Regions from separate parts of the Paenibacillus sp. AK121 genome, predicted to be linked through region 4. Evidence: riboswitches for the same ligand, from Rfam matches in the RefSeq annotation. Region 4 holds a riboswitch; each other region holds the start of a gene.
The links. A riboswitch is a leader RNA that binds a small molecule or an ion and turns the genes downstream of it on or off. The one in region 4 is predicted to bind cyclic di-AMP.
Positions count from the first base shown of each region.

Region 1: linked by a shared signal. The riboswitch ahead of KSP24_RS23660 (C40 family peptidase) and the one ahead of KSP24_RS09005 (hypothetical protein) in region 4 are both predicted to bind cyclic di-AMP.
Region 2: linked by a shared signal. The riboswitch ahead of KSP24_RS23945 (3D domain-containing protein) and the one ahead of KSP24_RS09005 (hypothetical protein) in region 4 are both predicted to bind cyclic di-AMP.
Region 3: linked by a shared signal. The riboswitch ahead of KSP24_RS22750 (resuscitation-promoting factor) and the one ahead of KSP24_RS09005 (hypothetical protein) in region 4 are both predicted to bind cyclic di-AMP.

Region 1 covers NZ_JAHPJM010000020.1:15,672-20,642, forward strand. The annotation lists gene motA (flagellar motor stator protein MotA) at 1-6, opposite strand, end outside; gene KSP24_RS23645 (hypothetical protein) at 194-487, shown strand; gene KSP24_RS23650 (4a-hydroxytetrahydrobiopterin dehydratase) at 605-904, shown strand; gene KSP24_RS23655 (GNAT family N-acetyltransferase) at 983-1,489, opposite strand; gene KSP24_RS23660 (C40 family peptidase) at 1,793-2,293, opposite strand; cyclic di-AMP (ydaO/yuaA leader) riboswitch at 2,299-2,436, opposite strand; gene KSP24_RS23665 (hypothetical protein) at 2,712-3,539, opposite strand; gene KSP24_RS23670 (M1 family metallopeptidase) at 3,551-4,971, opposite strand, start outside.
Region 2 covers NZ_JAHPJM010000021.1:10,278-15,248, forward strand. The annotation lists gene KSP24_RS23935 (NADH:flavin oxidoreductase/NADH oxidase) at 1-715, opposite strand, end outside; gene KSP24_RS23940 (polysaccharide deacetylase family protein) at 1,019-1,825, shown strand; gene KSP24_RS23945 (3D domain-containing protein) at 2,023-2,691, opposite strand; cyclic di-AMP (ydaO/yuaA leader) riboswitch at 2,698-2,867, opposite strand; gene KSP24_RS23950 (amino acid ABC transporter ATP-binding protein) at 3,111-3,833, opposite strand; gene KSP24_RS23955 (ABC transporter substrate-binding protein/permease) at 3,820-4,971, opposite strand, start outside.
Region 3 covers NZ_JAHPJM010000017.1:80,574-85,544, reverse strand. The annotation lists gene KSP24_RS22760 (HD domain-containing protein) at 1-1,280, shown strand, start outside; gene KSP24_RS22755 (TatD family hydrolase) at 1,323-2,093, shown strand; cyclic di-AMP (ydaO/yuaA leader) riboswitch at 2,294-2,573, shown strand; gene KSP24_RS22750 (resuscitation-promoting factor) at 2,845-3,993, shown strand; gene rnmV (ribonuclease M5) at 4,139-4,684, shown strand; gene rsmA (16S rRNA (adenine(1518)-N(6)/adenine(1519)-N(6))-dimethyltransferase RsmA) at 4,692-4,971, shown strand, end outside.
Region 4 covers NZ_JAHPJM010000004.1:58,276-63,246, reverse strand. The annotation lists gene KSP24_RS09020 (urease accessory protein UreF) at 1-154, opposite strand, end outside; tRNA gene KSP24_RS09015 (tRNA-Leu) at 417-499, shown strand; gene KSP24_RS09010 (glutathione peroxidase) at 648-1,133, opposite strand; cyclic di-AMP (ydaO/yuaA leader) riboswitch at 1,598-1,771, shown strand; gene KSP24_RS09005 (hypothetical protein) at 1,885-2,280, shown strand; gene kdpF (K(+)-transporting ATPase subunit F) at 2,464-2,541, shown strand; gene kdpA (potassium-transporting ATPase subunit KdpA) at 2,687-4,363, shown strand; gene kdpB (potassium-transporting ATPase subunit KdpB) at 4,418-4,971, shown strand, end outside.

The DNA of each region.
Region 1 (4,971 bases), on a different contig from region 4:
TTGCATGATACACCTCATCCATGAGAATAGATTTTGAATCCTTTCATGCCGCATGGGTCGTCCTTGCCCCAAGCGCGTCATTATGAGACGGATTATAGTATTTATCGACAAAACTCTCTTTTTTGTTAAGGGCCAATTTCCGGTATAATAAAGTGATTATGTATTGAATCGCTGAACCATTGGAGGAAATAGCATGGGAGTAAAGCATGGGCGCGAGTATGAACAAATTTTGAACGATTTGACAGAGGCTGTGGGACGCATCCCAGATAGCTATGAATTTTTTGAAATGGAAGCAGAAGATTGGGACAGGCTGAACCCGATGGGGCGTCAGGAAGTCAATGAAGCTTTGGCAGAAGACCTATTTTATGCACTGGGTACGGAGCCCATAATTACTGTAGGCAGCGGCGTTGTGATTTATGAGCCGGAGCAGTACCGGATCTATGTACTCATCGGAGATGAGGAGCTGACGTCGGTCCCTTTGATTTGAAGGCCGTCTTATGGATTTATCAACGGGGCCGTGGTAATATGTACACCAATATATCGTAGTTTTGGCCGCATGTAAGCGGCTAAAAGGCTTCCGTATAAACGGGGAGGAGTTCGTAACATGCCTTTTACACAAGAAGAGATTGAAGCACATCTGGAGAAACTGGAGGGCTGGGAACTGGAGGAAGGACGTTGGATCGTTCGGAAATATAATTTTTCCAGTTTTATGAAGGGAATTGCATTCGTGGATGAAGTTGCCGCTATATCTGAGGCATTCAATCACCATCCATTTATTACGATTGATTACAAGACCGTGACTCTGCGTTTGACCTCTTGGGACGATGGCGGTATTATGGCCGTAGATATTAAGGAAGCCCAACAATATAATGAAGCTTTTGAAAAAATGCGCAGCAGTCATTGATTTTATAATGATCTGTTGTATATATTAAGAGCGCCTTCGCTATACAACATCGCGGTTGTATAGCGAAGGCGCTCTTATTTATAGAACCCGGTTCTGTTGTTCAGGACGATATACCATACAATAGAACGGTTTTCTGCCATCTGGAGTCTGACGTTCATAGGTATCCGTCAGCTCAAATCCAGCTGTCTTGTAGGCTCGTATAGCCCGCTGATTCCAGGTGAGAACCTCTAGGTCAATTTCATTCTGTGGATGACGTCGTCTGGCTTCCTCGGCAATGGCCCGGACAAAATCGGAGCCTGTGCCATGTCCGCATCTTTCGGGATGCATTCCAAGACCCAGCCGGGTCACATCGACCATAGGAAAATATTGAGCAAATCCCGTCAGCTCATTCTCTTCGTTCAGTACGGCAACATATTGCTCTTGGCGAAGCGTGGGACTTCCAAATTCGACTTCAAGTGCCTTCATTTGTTCCCAGGGAAGCCAGCCGTATATGTTGTAGGGGGGATCATAGCGCCACTCACAGATTTCAGCCGCTTGATGCTCGTCCATCGGTACAATCCGGTAGTTGGATATTGAGGCCGGCACTTTTCCATTCCTCCTTATGCAGGTACTTCAATCATTAACCACAGATTGTAGACAAGTTGTAGGAGAATGGCAAGCGTGTTTATTTCGTACCTAAGTCGGGTATACATTCAATAAGAAGGATTTACTGCTCATATGCTCCCCCAGCGGTGGCGGTAAAACCGACGATGTTCGCTAAAACTGAAACCTTTTGAGGTGTCGGTTCGTCAGTAATGATAATAATTACTGATGTAGTGGACATAAAAAACCGCAATTCGATTCCGGCCAGAATCAAATTGCGGCTAGGGTTAGCTTGCTGTGCGGTAGTTATTCTACGTTGTCGTCATCAGGAATATCTGAAGCTACAGAATGGTAAGCGTCTGTGCTCATAATTCTTTTTGCACCGACATAACGGTTAGCGTAATAATTTTCGTTCAGTGAGCTAACTACTACACCACGTGAAGTCGAGGAGTGGGCGAATTTCCCTTCACCTACGAAGATACCTACATGGGAAACGCCTCTTCCTGTGGTGTTGAAGAACACCAGGTCGCCTGGTCTCATTTCATCGCGGGATACAGAAGCTCCCATTTTGAATTGTGATCCAGATTGATGCGGCAGTTTAATTCCCAGTTTGTTGAATACATACATTGTGAAGCCGGAGCAATCGAATCCCTCGAGTGTAGTACCTCCGCTTCTATAGTTCGTTCCTTTGGCATCTTGGATGACCTGGTCCATCTTAGAGTCTGCAAATGCACTGCTGCCACCGAATGTAAAAGATGTAAAGGCAATGGCGAGACCCATGGCTGCAATCGTTAGCTTCTTCTTCAAAAAAAATATACCCCTTCCAATGCCTGCGAGGTTAGCTTAAGGATTCGGTAGAAGGTTCCCCTATGACCACTCTGTTGCGAGATCAATTCACCCAAACTGGTTCCCCCGCTTCCTAGGTGCCAGGAATTAGGCTTAACTTAAGATGTGCACCTTGGAGAGCAGTATTCACGACAACGATGTTTTTAAGATAAAGGTTACAATAAAGATTACAAAGTTGTTACTATCAGTTCACTGCGATTATTGTAACAAAGACAGCAGGCTTTGGCAAATGTTTCATCGCAAAAAGTTACAAAAAAATCTGTTCCTAACGCCCTAGGAACAGATTCTGTTAACAGTATTCAGTTATGTGCCGTTTGCACGGGAAAGAAAAAAGTTTTTTCGACAGCTAAAAATGCAGGAGAAAGCATAAAGAGAGGGATTAGCCTCTGCTGGAGATATCGATGTGCCATAGACGATACTGCGAACTGATATGCCACAGCCTGACCAGACTGGTAACAAAATGATACGATTGCTGGAGAATTAGCGCCAACATACCAGTCCAAATCATCGCTACGGTGCCAAATAGACCGAAGACCAGCAGCACACAAGCACCAAGCAAGAGAGATACGCTTACAGCCGGAAGAAGCTGGCGAAAGAAGGCGAGCAGGGACGATAGTATGGCGTGACCACTGACCGTGCCCAGTTGCATATACAGGATGCACTGCCGAATGAACCAACCGTAAGCCACCCACCCAATGGCATAGGGCAACAAATGCAACAGGTAAGAGGAAGATTGCAGCGTCCCTGCTACAATAGGATAGAGTCTCGGTACCACCCAGAAGGCGGGAAGCAGCAGCAAACCCAACTCGATGATGTAATACAACAGAGATGACATACCGTGACGTTTCATCCCCTTGAAGAAGGACAGGCTTTGCGGTTCAGACGCATCGGTATACAGGCTTTGATATATGCCAGCTCTAATGAAGGGAGTGATTAGGACGCGCAATACGGTCGCCCCTAATAGTATCCATAAATACACATGTACTTCCCGGCTGTCCATCAAGGCGATCTGCCCCTCCATCCAAAACAAGGTCTTTCCCAGCTCGTTTTGGCTCTGATCAGGATAACGCAGCAGCAGCGGGACAACGGCCGACTGTACCAGCCGATAGAGAAATACTCCCCACAGCAGACGATACAGAAATAAAATGATAACGATATAAAAGCGTATGCGCACTAGCGCCCAGCCTTCTTTTAAAACAGTCCGCATCTATAGACACCTCACCATGACAGACTTCCAAGCAGTGTCTCCAACAGCTTGGTTACACTCACACTCCAACGAGTTTGTTGCTTTTCGTCCAATTCAGCCTTCAGGCTATTATTAATATGCTTGTTCTCCAGTGCAATAGTGTATAGAGGATCAACGGTCACATAGGACACGGGAGAGGTGCTTTTGAGTCGGAAAGATGTACTTTTGCCCGTACCGTCCCATGCCTTAAATATTGTGGTGCCATCCTTGAAGGTAAATTGAACAGGGATCTTGGGATAATCTGCTCCTTTTTTGCTGAGCGTCACGACTGCTTCATATCCATTCTCCAACTTGCGGTTCGTGATGCGATCGACAGAAAAGTCCGCCATCTGGCCGTCATATACATATTGTTCAAAATAGTGGCTCCATGAGCGTCCAGTCACCCTCTCCACGACACGCTGAAAATCCTGTGAGGTCGGATGCTTGAATCGGTAGGTCTGGACATAGGTTCGCATAATCCGGTCCATTTTTTTCGTACCCACCTGACGTTCAATACCTCGTAGTACCAGCTTGCCTCGTGAGTAGGCATTTTGTGCATACTCAGCCGACGATCCGTACTTCCAGGATTCGCGGTTTAGGGGCTGTGGAGAAGCTACCTGTCCGGATTGTAATGGCAAGTTGGGGATAAGCCCATATTCTTGCTCCATGAGCCGTTCTTCTGCATAGGAGGTGAAGCCTTCATCCAGCCAGGGCTCCTCAAATTCATTATTGGCTACCATTCCGTAGAAATATTGATGCCCAATCTCATGAACCAGCGTCCGTTCCAGATTATAGCCGGGATTCAGTTGGTCCGCAGCTGCGGCCGTGATGAGTGTCGGATATTCCATGCCGCCGGCTCCACTGCCTGTTTTGGGTGGAACAACGATAGATAGAGTGGAATATGGATAAGGCCCGTACCATTTGCTGTAGTACGAAAGGGCGGCCTTGGCTGCGCTCATATAACGTCCTTTGAGTTCCTTATGGGACGGGTCCAGATAGAGCTTGATTTTGACACCAGGAACTTCAGTAGAAGAAAAGGGTTCTTCTACGGCTACAAAGTTGGGTGAAGCGGACCAGGCAAAATCGTGTACATCATCGGCATAAAATTGATATATTTTCTGGCCGTTCTGTCGTACTGCACCACGGGTGGGGAATCCGGTCGCTGATACGATGTGTGTTTCAGGCACCCGAATTCGTATGCTGTAAATTCCAAAATCGGCATAGAACTCGGAGTTGCCATGATACTGATGGAGGTTCCAGCCCTCGTCGGCGCGTCCACGTTGTCCTGCAGTCTCATAGACGCTGAGCTTTGGAAACCACTGTCCAGCCATTACAAAATCATCTGTCGCACCCATACGAGCAAAAATGCCAGGCAGTTTGACTTCAAACTTCATATATAGTGTGATTTCTTCGC
Region 2 (4,971 bases), on a different contig from region 4:
CATCACGATATCGTTCCCCTATGGCTGCTATGTATTCAACATCATATCCGTCTTGGACATATTCTTTGGCAGATATCCGCATTAGCACAGGCATATCAGCAGGAAGTACCTCTTTAACAGCACGGATCACCTCAACACCAAACAGTGACAAACCCTGCCCATACTCATCTTCTCTGGTATTGGTTAAAGGGGAATGAAATTGATGGATCAGATAGCCGTGAGCACCATGAATCTCTACCGTGTCAAAACCCGCTTCTACCGCCCGGCGAGCCCCCTCTTTGTAGGCCTGAACCAGTTCCTTGACTTCTGCTCTCGTCAAAGTGTGCGGATCTTTAAAGCGTTCACTAAAGGGGATCGAGGACGGGCCTACAGGTGTCTCAGCATCCTCGGCCTTGCGTCCGGCATGGCCTAATTGAATGGCAATTTTGGCACCATACTTGTGGACTTCCTCTACAATTTTACGATATGCAGGAATATGTTCGTCACTCCAAATGCCCAAATCACGATCTGTAATGCGTCCATCCGGATGAACCGCTGTCATTTCCACAATTATGAGCCCAGTCCCTCCTATCGCGCGACTCACATAATGGACATAATGCCAATCCGTCGGTTTGCCGTCCTTGGCCTTCACGCTGTATTGGCACATTGGGGGCATGACAATCCGATTTTTTAATGAAAGCCCCTTTAATTGATAAGGAGTAAACAAGTCGGTCACTTTTATCCATCCTTCCCTCAATTCCAAGTATGTATTATTATGAATAGCATCCCCATTATACACCAGCTGTCATGGTATACCGAATCCTTTGTAAGGCTAAAACTTGCGAAAATGCTTCAGTTTTCGGTCATGTTTAAGAGAATATGTACGTTTACTTCGTCATCTTCACGGATACCCGCTTCATGATGTACTTCTCTTCAGCCGTGTAGGGCTTCACTCAATCACCAGCATAATTTTAATAGGACAGGTACATAATAGCTGAGAGCACCACTAGGTACCACTGCACGGAAAGGGGGAATACAAATGCGGTACAGGGGAGTGTTGCCATGTTTAGCACTGTTACTAGCATTTTCAAGTTTTCCCGTTCACGCGGACACGCCTTCCAACATTGGAACGCCCCATCCCAAGGAAGCTGTTGTCGCTACTTCGGTATATCAAAGTAAAGATCGAGCTACTCCAACATTAGCGATGCTACGAAAAAAGCATGCGGACATTTTTAAAATGTGCGGCCCGCACACCCGCCAAATTGCCTTAACCTTTGATGATGTGCCCGATTCAAGGTATACGCCGCAGGTTTTGGACGTATTACACGCAAATGGTATCAAAGCTACCTTTTTTATCGTCGGCCACCGTGCGGAAAAGCATCCGGGGATCATACGCCGTATCATCCGTGAGGGTCATGCTATAGGAAACCATTCCTATACTCATCCGGATTTCAGGAAGGCCAGACCAGAACGTTTTCGCCACCAGATTACAAAAACAGAACGCATTTTAGAAGCCAGTATAGGTTTTCGGCCCAGATTGATACGACCACCCTATGGTGAAATCACGGAGCCTCAAATCCAGTGGGCACGTCGTCATGGGTACATGATCGTCAATTGGAATGTGGACTCTCTAGACTGGAAGGGATTAAGCAAAACACAAATTCAGCGCAACGTGATCCCGGCTACCGGACCTGGCTCCATTATTTTAATGCATGCAGGTGGAGGTCAAAGTTCCAACTTGCAAGGCACTGTCCAAGCTTTGCCGGGTCTAATCCACTCTCTAAAAGCTAAGGGCTACAAATTTGTCACTGTCCCCCGGCTACTTCACACATCGGAACGAAAATAACAGTATGTCTAAGCTTCAAATATACCAACAACGTAAAAAGGCTGCCTTAACGAGCAGAATACTTCTGCTTGTAAGACAGCCTTTTTTAGCGATAAACAACCGGGCCTAATAAAAAGTTGTCCCAGTTATATGTTGTATGATAGATCAAGTTTACATAACTTATATTATGTTTAATTAAATCATACATAAGCACAATGCTATTTATCAATGACGTACAGTTTCACATTCTGGAAGCCGAAGTCGTTCACGAATGATTTATTGCCAGGGATAAAGATATCAATCCGCTTTCCGGTAATAGCACTGCCCTGATCACGGGCAACGGCCACAAAAGAATGGTCTGGCAATCCGGGATGGGAATAACCTGTAACTAGCACCTTTGTTCCCATAGGAATGACTTTCGGGTCTACCGCAATTGTACCTAGCTTAAGCGGATTGCCGTAATAATCGACCGCACCCCATTTGCCATTTTCATCAGCTGCGGCAGAATATGCTGTAGCTTTAACATCAACTACTTTACTGTATTTAAATGTTTTGCCCCATGCTTCAATTGTTGGCTTCTCATTCGCTGGTGCTTTCTCTGTAAGAAGCTGTGGCTTCGAATCCGAAGCCGCCTTTACACTTTTTTCGTCTGGCACTTTAATTTGCAGACCTGCATATATGTTGTTGGACGCAATATCCGGGTTAGCCTTCGTCAACTCATCTACTGATACCCCATAACGTTGAGCAAGCAAAAAGAAGGTATCGCCTTCTTTGGCAGTGTGAAGCGAAGCAGCATCTGCTACTCCAGCTGTCTGTGCCAGCCCTGCAATAGCTGCAGCAAGCACCGTAAATTTCATAGTTTTTCCAATATGTTTTAAATGTTTCAAAGATATGTACCTCCTCTGTTATGCCTGCGAAGTTAGCTGTCGGATTCGGACTCAGGAGAAGCCCTATGCTTGTGCAATTCACCCCTAGGCATATTCCACAACATCTCTATGATGCATTGGAATCATTGCCGTTGTTACGTCCCCCGCACTTCCCATGGTTTGAGCCCAGCACCTGAGTATTTATTATCATTACTGCTGCCCCGGTAAGTTTTGGCTTACTGCATAATATCACAATTTTGTAACCTTATCTGCATGAAAATGTTGGTAACCTTGAATATCATACTATACTCGTTACAATTTTGTCATCAAGAATCCGTTTTCTGTTACGAAAATATGGAGATATAGTGACAAAAAGAGAAAAGCCCTCCGTGAAACATCATCACGAGAGAGCTTTGTTAATATTTCATAAAAGCATTTTCTTACAGCACTTTAGCAAGAAAATCACGGGTACGGTCATGGCTTGGAGTACCGAATACTTGCTCAGGCGTACCTTGTTCTATAATTTGACCGTTGTCCATAAAGATGATTCGATCCCCTACCTCACGGGCAAAGCCCATTTCATGCGTCACGATCACCATCGTCATGCCGCCCTCAGCGAGCTTCTTCATCACGTCCAGAACCTCTCCAACCATTTCAGGGTCAAGGGCAGAAGTAGGCTCATCGAACAGCATTACGTGCGGCTGCATGGCCAAAGCACGTGCTATCGCAATACGTTGTTTTTGACCGCCAGATAACTGGTTTGGGTAGGTATTCTTCTTATCCTCAAGACCCACGGTCCGCAGGAGCTCCAGTGCAATTTTCTCCGCTTCTTTCCCCGACTGCTTTTTCACCTGCGTTGGTGCAAGCGTCAGATTCTGCAGTATTGTTTTATGCGGAAACAGATTAAAATGCTGGAAAACCATCCCCATCTTCTCCCGAGTCGCATTAATATTATGACCACGGGCCGTAATCGGCTCACCCTCAAACAAAATTTCCCCTTCTGTTGGCTGTTCCAACAGATTCATACAACGCAAAAACGTACTTTTTCCTGAACCACTCGGGCCGATAATGACGACTACTTCACCTTTGGCGATATCTATATCAATGCCTTTTAAAATTTCATTCTTACCGAATGATTTACGCAGTTGTTTAACGGTGATCACTGGCTCTCAACTTCCTTTCCCATAAACCCAACAGCTTAGATAAGCTGAATGTCATTACAAAATAAATAGCGGCTGCGATTACGAACGGACTCAAGCCTTCGTAGGTAATATTCTTAATGACCTGGGCTTGATACATAATATCCACCATCCCAATGGTCGAAATAATTGATGATTCTTTAATGATCGTAATGAACTCATTACCAATAGCAGGCAATATAGATTTAAATGCTTGCGGTAAAATGACATGACGCATTGCTTTGCCTCGTCCCATCCCAAGCGAGCGGGCAGCTTCCATCTGTCCACGGTCTACTGCCTGAATACCAGCACGGAAAATTTCAGCCAAATATGCCGAACTATTCAGAGACAACGTAATTATACCGGACTGAAGTGGCGTAAAATTAACCCCCAACGTCAAAGCAACTCCGTAATGAATGATCATGAGCTGCACCAGCATAGGTGTGCCGCGCAGTATCTCTACATATGCGGTACCTAACCACTCGATAATACGAATCCCACTCATCCGCAGCAAGGATATGATCAGACCAATAATGAATCCGAACAGTACTCCAAGCGCAGACAGCAATAGGGTGTAGCCGATACCCGTAGCGTAGAAACTGCGATATTTCAAAAATATATCTACAATGCTATTCGAAGAAACTTGTCTGTCGGCAGACAGTGCACTTGCTTCTGTAGAAAACTTCTCAATCGAACCGTCTGCTTTCAGGCGAGCCAACGTTTTATTTACTGAAGCAAGCAATTCCGCATTTCCTTTACGAATGCCTACAGCAGTTTCTGCTCCTTCATCCTCAGGTACTGCCTTGGCAAGTGTTACGGTACCGTCTAGTGTGTATCCTTTAGCAACGGTATCCTCGATTACAACCGCGTTGATACGGTTGGTCCGAAGCTGGAGTACCAGATCGGATATTTTATCCAATGAGGTCACAGAAGCATTAGGCACTTTTTGCGCAATTTCTTCCTGGATACTCCCCTTCTGCGCACCGAGCTTCTCTCCTTTTAGAGCAGCCATCGTTGAATATTTGTCTTTATCTTCTGGACGTACCATAATGACTTGCTTTGAACGATAGTATACATCCGAAAAATCAATGCTCTTTCTGCGTTCATCCGTCGGTGTCATACC
Region 3 (4,971 bases), on a different contig from region 4:
ACCAGCCACTCAGTGAAGAAAAAGTTTTTAAGGACCCGGTACATAATTACATCCATGTTCAGGATACTGTGATATGGCGATTGATCAATACGCCGGAGTTCCAACGGTTACGACGCATTCGGCAGTTAGGCACATCTTATCTTACGTTTCATGGAGCGGAGCACAGCCGGTTTTCACATTCACTGGGCGTATATGAGATTACGAGACGTATTATTTCTCAATTTGAACGTGGAGATTTTCCCGACTGGCCCAAGGAAGAAAGACTGATTGCTCTGTGTGCCGCTTTGTTGCACGATGTGGGGCACGGTCCATTTTCTCATTCCATTGAAGAAGCCTTTCATATGAACCATGAGGATTGGACATGCCGCATTGTACTGGGGGACACGAAGATCAACGCTGTGCTACGGCAAGTTGATGAGATGTTGCCCCACAAGGTCGCGGCGGTTATAGCCAAAACGTATGATAAGCCGATTGTTGTCAACTTGGTAACAAGCCCGCTGGATGCTGACCGTATGGATTATTTGTTGCGGGATGCTCATTCAACAGGTGTTAACTACGGAACAATTGATTTGGATCGTATTTTACGTTTGCTGCGCCCTCACAATGGGAGAATTGTCGTAAAAGAGTCGGGTATGCATGCAGTAGAGGATTATCTAATGTCACGCTACCAGATGTACTGGCAAATTTATTTCCATCCTGTAACACGCAGCTCAGAAATCCTGTTACGTAAAATTTTCAAGAGAGCTAAGGAATTGTTCAAATACGGATATGAGTTTGGTTTTCTGCTAGATCCGCTGCCAGATCTATTAAAAGGAGAGCTAACAGTGGAGCAGTATTTGATGCTGGATGAGTCTTTGATTCAGACGGTATTTAGCCAATGGAAACGAGAAAAGGACGAAATTTTAAGTGATTTGAGCAGCCGTTTTATGGATCGTAGATTGTATAAATATGTAGAGATTGAAAATATGGATACAGATACCGTTGACCATATTCGAGAGGCTTTGGAAAAGGCTGGCTTGCATCCTGAATATGATCTTGAAATTGATTTTCCGACAGATCTTCCTTATGATGTGTTTCGGCAGGGCGGTTCAACGGACAACCAGATTTTACTGCTTGGACGTCAGGGCGAGGTGCGGGAAATATCCGAAGTTTCAGAAATTGTACGCTCAATAAGTGGCATTCACCGAGGAAAATATCACATGTATTTTCCCCAGAATAAATTGAACGGGGTAAAAGAAAGGCTTCCTGCCGAAATAGGGAATTATTTTGTCAAACAATAGACAAATATATAGAAATGTAAGTAAGAAAAGGAGATGAAAACCTTGGATTTATTCGACACTCATACTCACCTAGATGCGCCACAATTTGACGAAGACCGTGAAGAAGTTATAGCACGTGCTGTCGAATCAGGAGTAACACGGATGATCAATATCGGATTTAATCGTGAGACCATTCCATCCACCATGAAGCTGGCTGAGACGTATGATTTTATTTATGCAGCCGTTGGATGGCATCCGCAGGATGCCATTACAATGCAGGAGGGTGATTTAGAATGGATTGCATCGTTATGCAGTCATAAAAAGGTTGTAGCGATCGGAGAGATCGGTCTGGATTATTATTGGGATACATCACCAAAGGATGTGCAGCAGCGGGTACTTCGAAATCAAATTGGCCTGGCACGTGAGCTCAACATGCCAATTGTTATCCATAACCGGGATGCACATGAAGATATTGTGAGGATTTTACGTGAGGAAAAGGCGGGCGAGATTGGCGGAGTCATGCACTCCTTTTCTGGGAGTTGGGAGACAGCTAAAATGGTGCTGGATATGGGTTTCCACCTTTCCTTCGGCGGGCCCATAACGTTCAAAAATGCCAAGCAGCCAAAAGAGGTGCTGGCCCAGGTACCGTTGGACCGTCTGCTTATTGAAACGGACGCGCCTTACTTGACGCCTCATCCGTTTCGTGGGAAGCGAAATGAGTCGGCACATGTGAGATTGGTGGCAGAGGCAGCTGCCCAAATTAAGGGAATTACGGTGGAGGAATTGGTATCCATTACGACCCAAAATGCCTTGGAACGATTTGACATTCAGTGAAAAAGCGAAGAAATCAATCAAAATAAAGAGATAGACGGAGCTAATTATGATTTTGTTGCAGGAAACTCAAGAATATTACAATTTTTTAACCGAATATTTTGAGAAATGTACTTGAAACCTGCTTTACAACATGCATGGAAACAGGATATCATCTTTTCAGTGAATTGTTGTTGAGTGTAAACATCAACAAATCATTTCATGAACCAGTCTCGCTGAGTCCCTTTTACAGGGAACGGGGGAACCGATATGGCTTACAGTACGTCCGGTGTATGTGCAAGAGATAATATCTCTCAGTAGCCGGCTCGACCGAAATTCATTTCCCGGATGGGATTGAACAGGTAGAGAAGCCGTATTTCGATTTCTTTCTGGGTCTTCGGGGTGAATGTGAAGGCGACCGCCATGAGCGGTTGACCTAAGCTAGGGCGACTCTCTACGTCCGAACCCGACAGCTAACCCCGTAAGCGTAACAAGAGAGAAGCCATCTCGTGCATAAGTTTTCCCGCATATTCACACATGTCGGAAGCCACGAAAGAGCTCTCTAGTCTCTTTCTTTGGCTTTTTTTGTTGTGAATAAAAGAAAATCTGTCATCATACTGTGGTTAAACAGGGGAGGACAGCATGCCGCGAAGACGGGTACATGGTGCAGGACAGTCGCAGTACGGGCTTGTCTTGTAGAAAATCTGTTATAGTCACGTCAACGATCAACTATGTCTTACTCCAGACGGCGGGCTATGTAAGGAGGACGGAGGAAATGGGCATTTTCCGAAAAGAGGAGACCCATGAGTCACGCTCATCCAGCATGTCTTACGTATTACGTTGGAAGCAAGAGAATGTGCGCCAGGCTGCTTTGGTTGCTATTTTTCTAATCGCACTAACGATTATGATTTCAATTCTGATGTACACGCAATCTAAAAAACAAGTCTTTTTTGTCATCGATGGTAAGGCATCTGCGGTAGAAACCCGGGAATCCAAGCTCCAAGATTTGCTCAATGAGCATTCTATTTCACTTCAGCCGCATGATACAATTTCCATGCCGCTAAACGGAGCAGTACAAGATGGGGATCGCGTAGTCATTAAACGTGCCAATCAGGTTAAAGTATCCTCAGGCAATGAGACGAAAAAGCTGTACACAACAGAAAATACAGTAGAGGGTGCCATTCGCACTTCGGGCTATAAATTATCATCAACGGATAAAGTTTACCCTGCGTTGGATGCCTCTGTTTCAGCTAACATGGACATAAAAATCGTCCGTGTGAAGAAACAGCAGGTCGAACAGAAAAAACAAGTGCCTTATCAGGTCATCAAAACGGCAGATCCAAGTCTCTATAAAGGCGATAATCGAGTCATTCAAAGTGGCAAATCGGGTGTGGTAGTCCAGCATGTTCAAAAGGTATACCATGATGGGAAATTGGTGTCCAAACAGCTGGTCAACAAGGAAGTCGCACAAAATCGTGTGGATAAGGTAATTGCGGTAGGAACGAAGAAAAAACCGGTCGTTCTAGCTGCTTCCATCGGCCCTAAAGATGCGGTTAAGGCTACAAAGGTTAGTTCGGGCAGTGCTGTCCGTAAAGCAGGTATTAATTTTAATTATAAAAAAGTTTTACAAAATGTCTCCATGACGGCGTACTCTGCCCAGGAGCCAGGTATCGGTACACGTACCGCCTCCGGCACGCGTGTCACGGAAGGACGCACCATCGCTGTCGATCCGAATGTAATTCCCATCGGCTGGTGGGTGTATATTGAAGGGGTAGGCTTCCGCCGTGCGGAGGATACCGGTGGCGCGATTAAAGGCCACAAAATCGATGTGTATTATGAGAGTTTAAGCCGGGCTAACCAATTTGGTCGTAAGCACGGTAAAACCGTATATGTTATCGGACCTGTAAAGCCGGAAATCAACTAAAACAGGTTGTGTATGTTGAGGACAATGCGATAGTATTAACAACATAGTTATACCATGCTAAGAAGAGGATATCCTCTTCTTATTTTGTTTTCAAAAGCAGGGAAAGATAATATATGTTGCTGTGTAGCAGTGGAGGGAAACGAAGATGATCAAGGAAGTGATCGTGGTGGAAGGCCGGGATGATACGGTAGCCATTCGCCGTGCTGTCGAAGCAGATACGATAGAAACTGGCGGTTCAGCCATTAATAAAATGACGCTGCGGAAAATTGCATTGGCACAGGAACGGCGGGGGGTCATTATTTTAACTGATCCCGATCATGCAGGGGAGCGTATCCGTAAAATTATCGCCTCTAAGGTCCCCGGCTGCAAGCAGGCATTTATACCTGAGGCAGAGGCGACGCGCAAAGGGGATATTGGCGTGGAGAATGCCTCCCCGGAAGCCATCAGACATGCTCTCGCACGGGTACATACGACAGTGGAAGGCGCCGAACCGCTGATTGAGATGGCGGACCTGATTGACGCTGGACTTATTACCCACCCCAATGCTGCTGCACGCCGTATGGCCTTGGGGAATGTACTGGGTATTGGCTATTGTAACGGAAAGCAGCTACATAAGCGGCTCTCTGTATTTCAGATCAGTCGTGAGGAATTTGCCAGCGCGCTGGCACAAATCGAAAGTGAAGGATTGTGATATCCGTATGACAGGGATTCAAGATATAGCAACACCGCGGCGTACGAAGGAAATTATTCAAAGGCACGGTTTTTCGTTCAAAAAGAGTCTGGGACAAAACTTTCTGATTGATCAAAATATTCTGAGCAAGATCGTAAATGCTGCCGGATTGGATGATACAAAGGGCGCGCTTGAGATCGGTCCGGGCATTGGAGCTTTGACCGAGAAGTTGGCGCAATCCGCTAAGGCAGTTACCGCTGTTGAGATTGATCAGCGGCTGTTGCCCATTCTTGAAGAAGTGCTGGCCC
Region 4 (4,971 bases):
TTGTAATTTGAGGATACCAATCGTCTCGCATAAAATGTTTCAGATCCTGTAGACTGTTCAAGTTTCCGTTACGGAAACGTTCATCCAGTCCGTAGAAACGGGTAAAACCACCAATGGGTAGGGAAGGGTCCAACAACAATGCGTAGTTTAGCAATCGGTTACCTTTATGCAGGATGGTTCGCCTCCTTGAGGTGAATATTTGTGTCAGTTTATTTGACTCTAATCTTATTTATATAATAATAGTTCAATTATTTATGTAATATATATTTACACTTTGAGCTCTTTCATGTCAAATTAAATAATTTTATCGCTTATATATGTTATATAAAGTTACATTAAAAAAATTATAATATTATTGTTTACAAATTGTTGCTGAGAGAGTATAATAAATCTGTTGCCTCAATACATTATGACATGCGGTCGTGGTGGAATGGCAGACACGCTATCTTGAGGGGGTAGTGGGCGTACGCCCGTGGAGGTTCGAGTCCTCTCGACCGCATTATGTGCAATACCCAGTTGAAAAAGCATCCTGACACGTTTTACGTGAAGGGGTGCTTTTTTCGTTAAATATTTTTCGTTATATCATTCTGTTACAGAAGCGGTCATATGGACAGCGGACCGCTCGTTAACTGTAATGAAGAAAGATGTCAGTTTTTCCGCAAAAGCTTCTCAATATCTCCTATAAGCTTATCTGGAGTGGTTTGCGGCGCATAACGCTTAAATACGTTACCTTCTCGTGTAATTAAGAATTTAGTAAAATTCCATTTGATCGCTTTGGAGCCTAATACTCCTGGAGCGGTGTGGGTCAGGTAGTGAAATAGAGGATGTGCCTGATCACCGTTGACATCTGTCTTGGCGAACATGGGGAAGGTCACACCGTAATTGATTTGGCAAAACTCGGAGATCTCCTCGCTGGAGCCCGGCTCTTGTTTGGCGAACTGGTTGCTGGGAAATCCCAAAATTTCGAGCCCCTGTTCATGATACTGGTCATATAGCTCTTGTAGCGCCTTGTACTGGGGGGTTAACCCACATTTGCTGGCAGTATTCACGATAAGTAGAACTTTCCCTTCGTATGTGGATAACGGAATTTGTACCCCTTGTAGGGTCTGTGCATCATATTTATATACGGTCAAGATATCCCTCCTCATTCAATATTCTGCAATTAAATTGTAAGCAACTCAACAAGGGGTTGCAAGTCCGGAAGAGTATACGGGCATTGGACCATTGTAAAATCGTCTTTTGTTCAAAACGGTAAATCGCACCTCAAATGGAGCTAATTGAGGTGTTTCTTCTCATAAAAACGGGTTCAATCGGTAATTATCTGGCACGTATAGCGTATTTTCTTTCCTTTTTGCAAATAAGGAGTAACTAAGCCATACACTACGCCAATATTGACATGCCTTTCATTTTCAAAAAGGGGTGAAATACAGAGTTTTAAAGAGATACGAGAAGCATAGCTGCCTTGTAAGCGTTATTCTTAATCTCCTATGCTCTAAAGGGTGGTTTATAGCCCCGCCGTTGAGCTTTACAGTCTTCCTTGCACGGGTGTATGATTCAAGACGTAATTTCAAATTAACACCAATGAAGCAACAACGAATTGTCTAAAGCGCTGAATTTTGCAGTTGCAAAAGCGGGGGAACCAACGAGTATGTACGGTTTTGCAAGCCGTGTGTGTCTCATGGGGTGAATTTTCCGGCCAAGTGCCGTAAATAGGGCGACTCTCACGTCCGAATCCGACAGCTAACCTCGTAAGCGTACAGGGAGAGGCAACAAACCGCCGTGTGCAACCATGGTTTATTTTATCATGGAATGTATGAAGCCGGAGGAAGCCTTTTTCCTTCGGCTTCTTTTTGTTGTCTTTTTATACCGGGAGAGGAGCTACTGATGGAAGGTCGGTTAATTATTGTCACTGCACCGAATGAAGCGGGCAGAAGTTTTGTGAAATTGCTTATGTTCAAAAAATTGGCGTTTGCAGTTCTCACAAATAGCACTCAGGAGGAACGACAGCTCAAAAAAATGGGTGTGGAGCACATTGTGCGCATCAATACCATGCAAGCGGGAAAATGGAATTTTCCTAGTAAAGAAATTGGGAGTGTGTATTTGTTCGAAAACAGCTTGAATTTGACTTGCCGTTTCCTGCAAATATGTCGGCCACTAACATCAGAATCGATCTATGTTATTACGCACGGCTGTAATCCGCAAGGAATTTATCGGGGATTGGGAGCGGACCATGTGATCTACACATTGAACGGAGAGGTGGGTTTCCTGCTGAACGGATAAGCACTTATAACATAGCTGGTTTATGATTTTATGATGGAATCAAAAGGACAATCTGAGGAGCGATACGGAGGATAGGAACATGATGGATTTATACATGCTGCTCGTAATGGCTGTGAGTTATGGAGTGATATTACTGTTTATACGCTGGTGTGATGCGCAGACCTCAAAAGGAGGGCGAAGAGGATGATCGTTGTGCTAGGGCTCACGGTTATTGTGTTCGTGTATTTAATCTACGCACTCCTGAATCCTGAAAAGTTCTAGTCAACTATAGGATCGAGCAGGCGGGAACAGCAGATCAAGAATGAAGCATCAGAGGGGCAGATTTTCGCAAACGTGTGCACTCAATGGATGGTCTGAAGCAGGTCTGTTGTTCCAAATGCAGGAGCATTTTAAGGAGGAATAGAGGATGGAGCTACTGCAAATTGGAATTGTGATCGTCATATTGCTGCTCTTGGTAAAGCCGGTGGGCACCTATATGTATCACGTATTCTCGAATGAACCGAATCGGACGGATCGGATTTTTAGTGGAACGGAAAAGCTGATTTATAGGGTTGTAGGCTTGAAGAAACAGGACAGCATGCGTTGGACCACGTATGCTATGAGTTTCATTGCAACCAATGTGGTGCTTGTGGGGATCAGCTACCTGCTATTGCGCTTGCAGGCTATACTCCCAGGCAATCCGGTTGGAAACAGTAATATGGAAGCATCATTGGCCTTTAATACGGTAATCAGCTTTATGACCAATACGAATCTCCAACATTATAGCGGTGAGAGCGGGCTTACGTATCTGACACAGATGGCGTTCGTCACGATGATGATGTTTACTTCGGCTGCTTCGGGGTTTTCGGTTGCTGCGGCTTTTATGAGGGGATTGACGCGGCGCGGTGAAGGGCTGGGTAATTTTTTTCAAGATTTTATTAAAGCCAACATACGGATTTTCCTGCCGCTTGCCTTTATACTTACGCTGGTGCTGGTGGGACTAAAAGTACCACAGACGCTACAGCCTACAGCGGATATTACGACTTTAAGCGGTACACAGCAGCAGATTGCTATGGGACCTATTGCCTCATTGGAATCCATCAAGCATTTGGGCACGAACGGGGGCGGTTTTGCGGGAGCTAATTCTGCTCATCCTTTTGAGAATCCAAGTCCTTGGACGAACGTACTGGAAATTTTAGCAATGTGGGTAATGCCGGCTTCGCTGCCGTATACTTTTGGATTGTTTGCCCGTAATCGCAAGCAGGGCTGGATTATTTTTAGCTCGATGATGGTCTTGTTCCTTATTTTTCTATCCATAACGTATGTGTCGGAGAAGACAGGTAATCCGTTAATCCAGGCACTGGGTATGGATGCATCTCAGGGAAGCATGGAAGGGAAAGAGGTTCGTTTCGGCATTGGACAATCGGCATTATTCACTGCGGTCACAACGGCGGCGACGACAGGTTCGGTCAATAATATGCATGATACACTGACCCCGCTAGGTGGTATGGCTGCTTTGGGAGAAATGATGCTAAACGTCATTTTTGGCGGAAAGGGCGTCGGGCTGATGAATATGCTGATGTATGCGATTCTGGGGGTGTTTATATGCGGTTTGATGGTCGGAAGAACCCCGGAATTTATGGGTAGGAAAATTGAAGGCAAGGAAATGAAGCTGATTGCGATTGCCATTTTGGTACATCCGTTTCTTATTCTTGCTCCAACTGCGCTTGCGTTTATGAGTCATTGGGGATACGATGCGGTCTCTAACCCCGGATATCACGGGTTGACTCAGGTGCTTTATGAATATGCATCATCTGCGGCAAATAACGGTTCAGGATTTGAAGGCCTTTCAGATAACAACGTGTTCTGGAATGTTACAACAGGAGCAGTTATGTTTTTTGGACGATATGTATCCATGATTGCATTGCTGGCTGTGGCAGCTTCGTTGAATGCCAAAGACCCGACCCCGGTGACGATAGGCACACTGCGCACGGACAACAAGCTGTTTGGAGCCATCCTCATCGGAGTTGTTCTGTTGATTGGTGCGTTAACCTTTTTGCCGGTGATCGTATTGGGTCCTGTAGCTGAATTTTTGACCATGTGATGAAAAATGAGCATGAAGAAGAAAAATGAGAATGGATGAACGGGGTGCTTGATCATGAAGGAAGAACGCAAACGCATGCTGGATAGAAGCATCTTGAAGCAGGCGATCAAGGATAGCTTTATCAAATTAAATCCAATGATCATGATGAAAAATCCTGTCATGTTCGTCGTGGAGATCGGTACATTGGTCGTACTGCTCATGCTACTGCTTCCCGGTTATTTTGGAGCCGGCAAGGAAATGGGCTTTAACTTGGCTGTATTTATTATTCTGTTGTTCACGCTGCTTTTTGCTAACTTTGCCGAAGCGCTCGCGGAGGGACGGGGGAAGGCACAAGCTGCTTCCTTGAAAAAATCCAAGCAGGACTCGCAAGCTAATAAGCTTGTCGGAAATGAGATTCAAGTAGTCAGCTCGACAGCATTGCGTAAAGGTGACGTGGTAATCGTCTCTCAGGGCGAAATGATTCCAAGTGATGGTGAGGTCATTGAAGGCCTGGCTTCGGTGGATGAATCTGCGATTACGGGAGAATCAGCTCCGGTCATTAAGGAATCGGGCGGTGATTTTTGCTCGGTAACCGGTGGGACGCGGGTGGTCAGTGACCGTATTAAGGT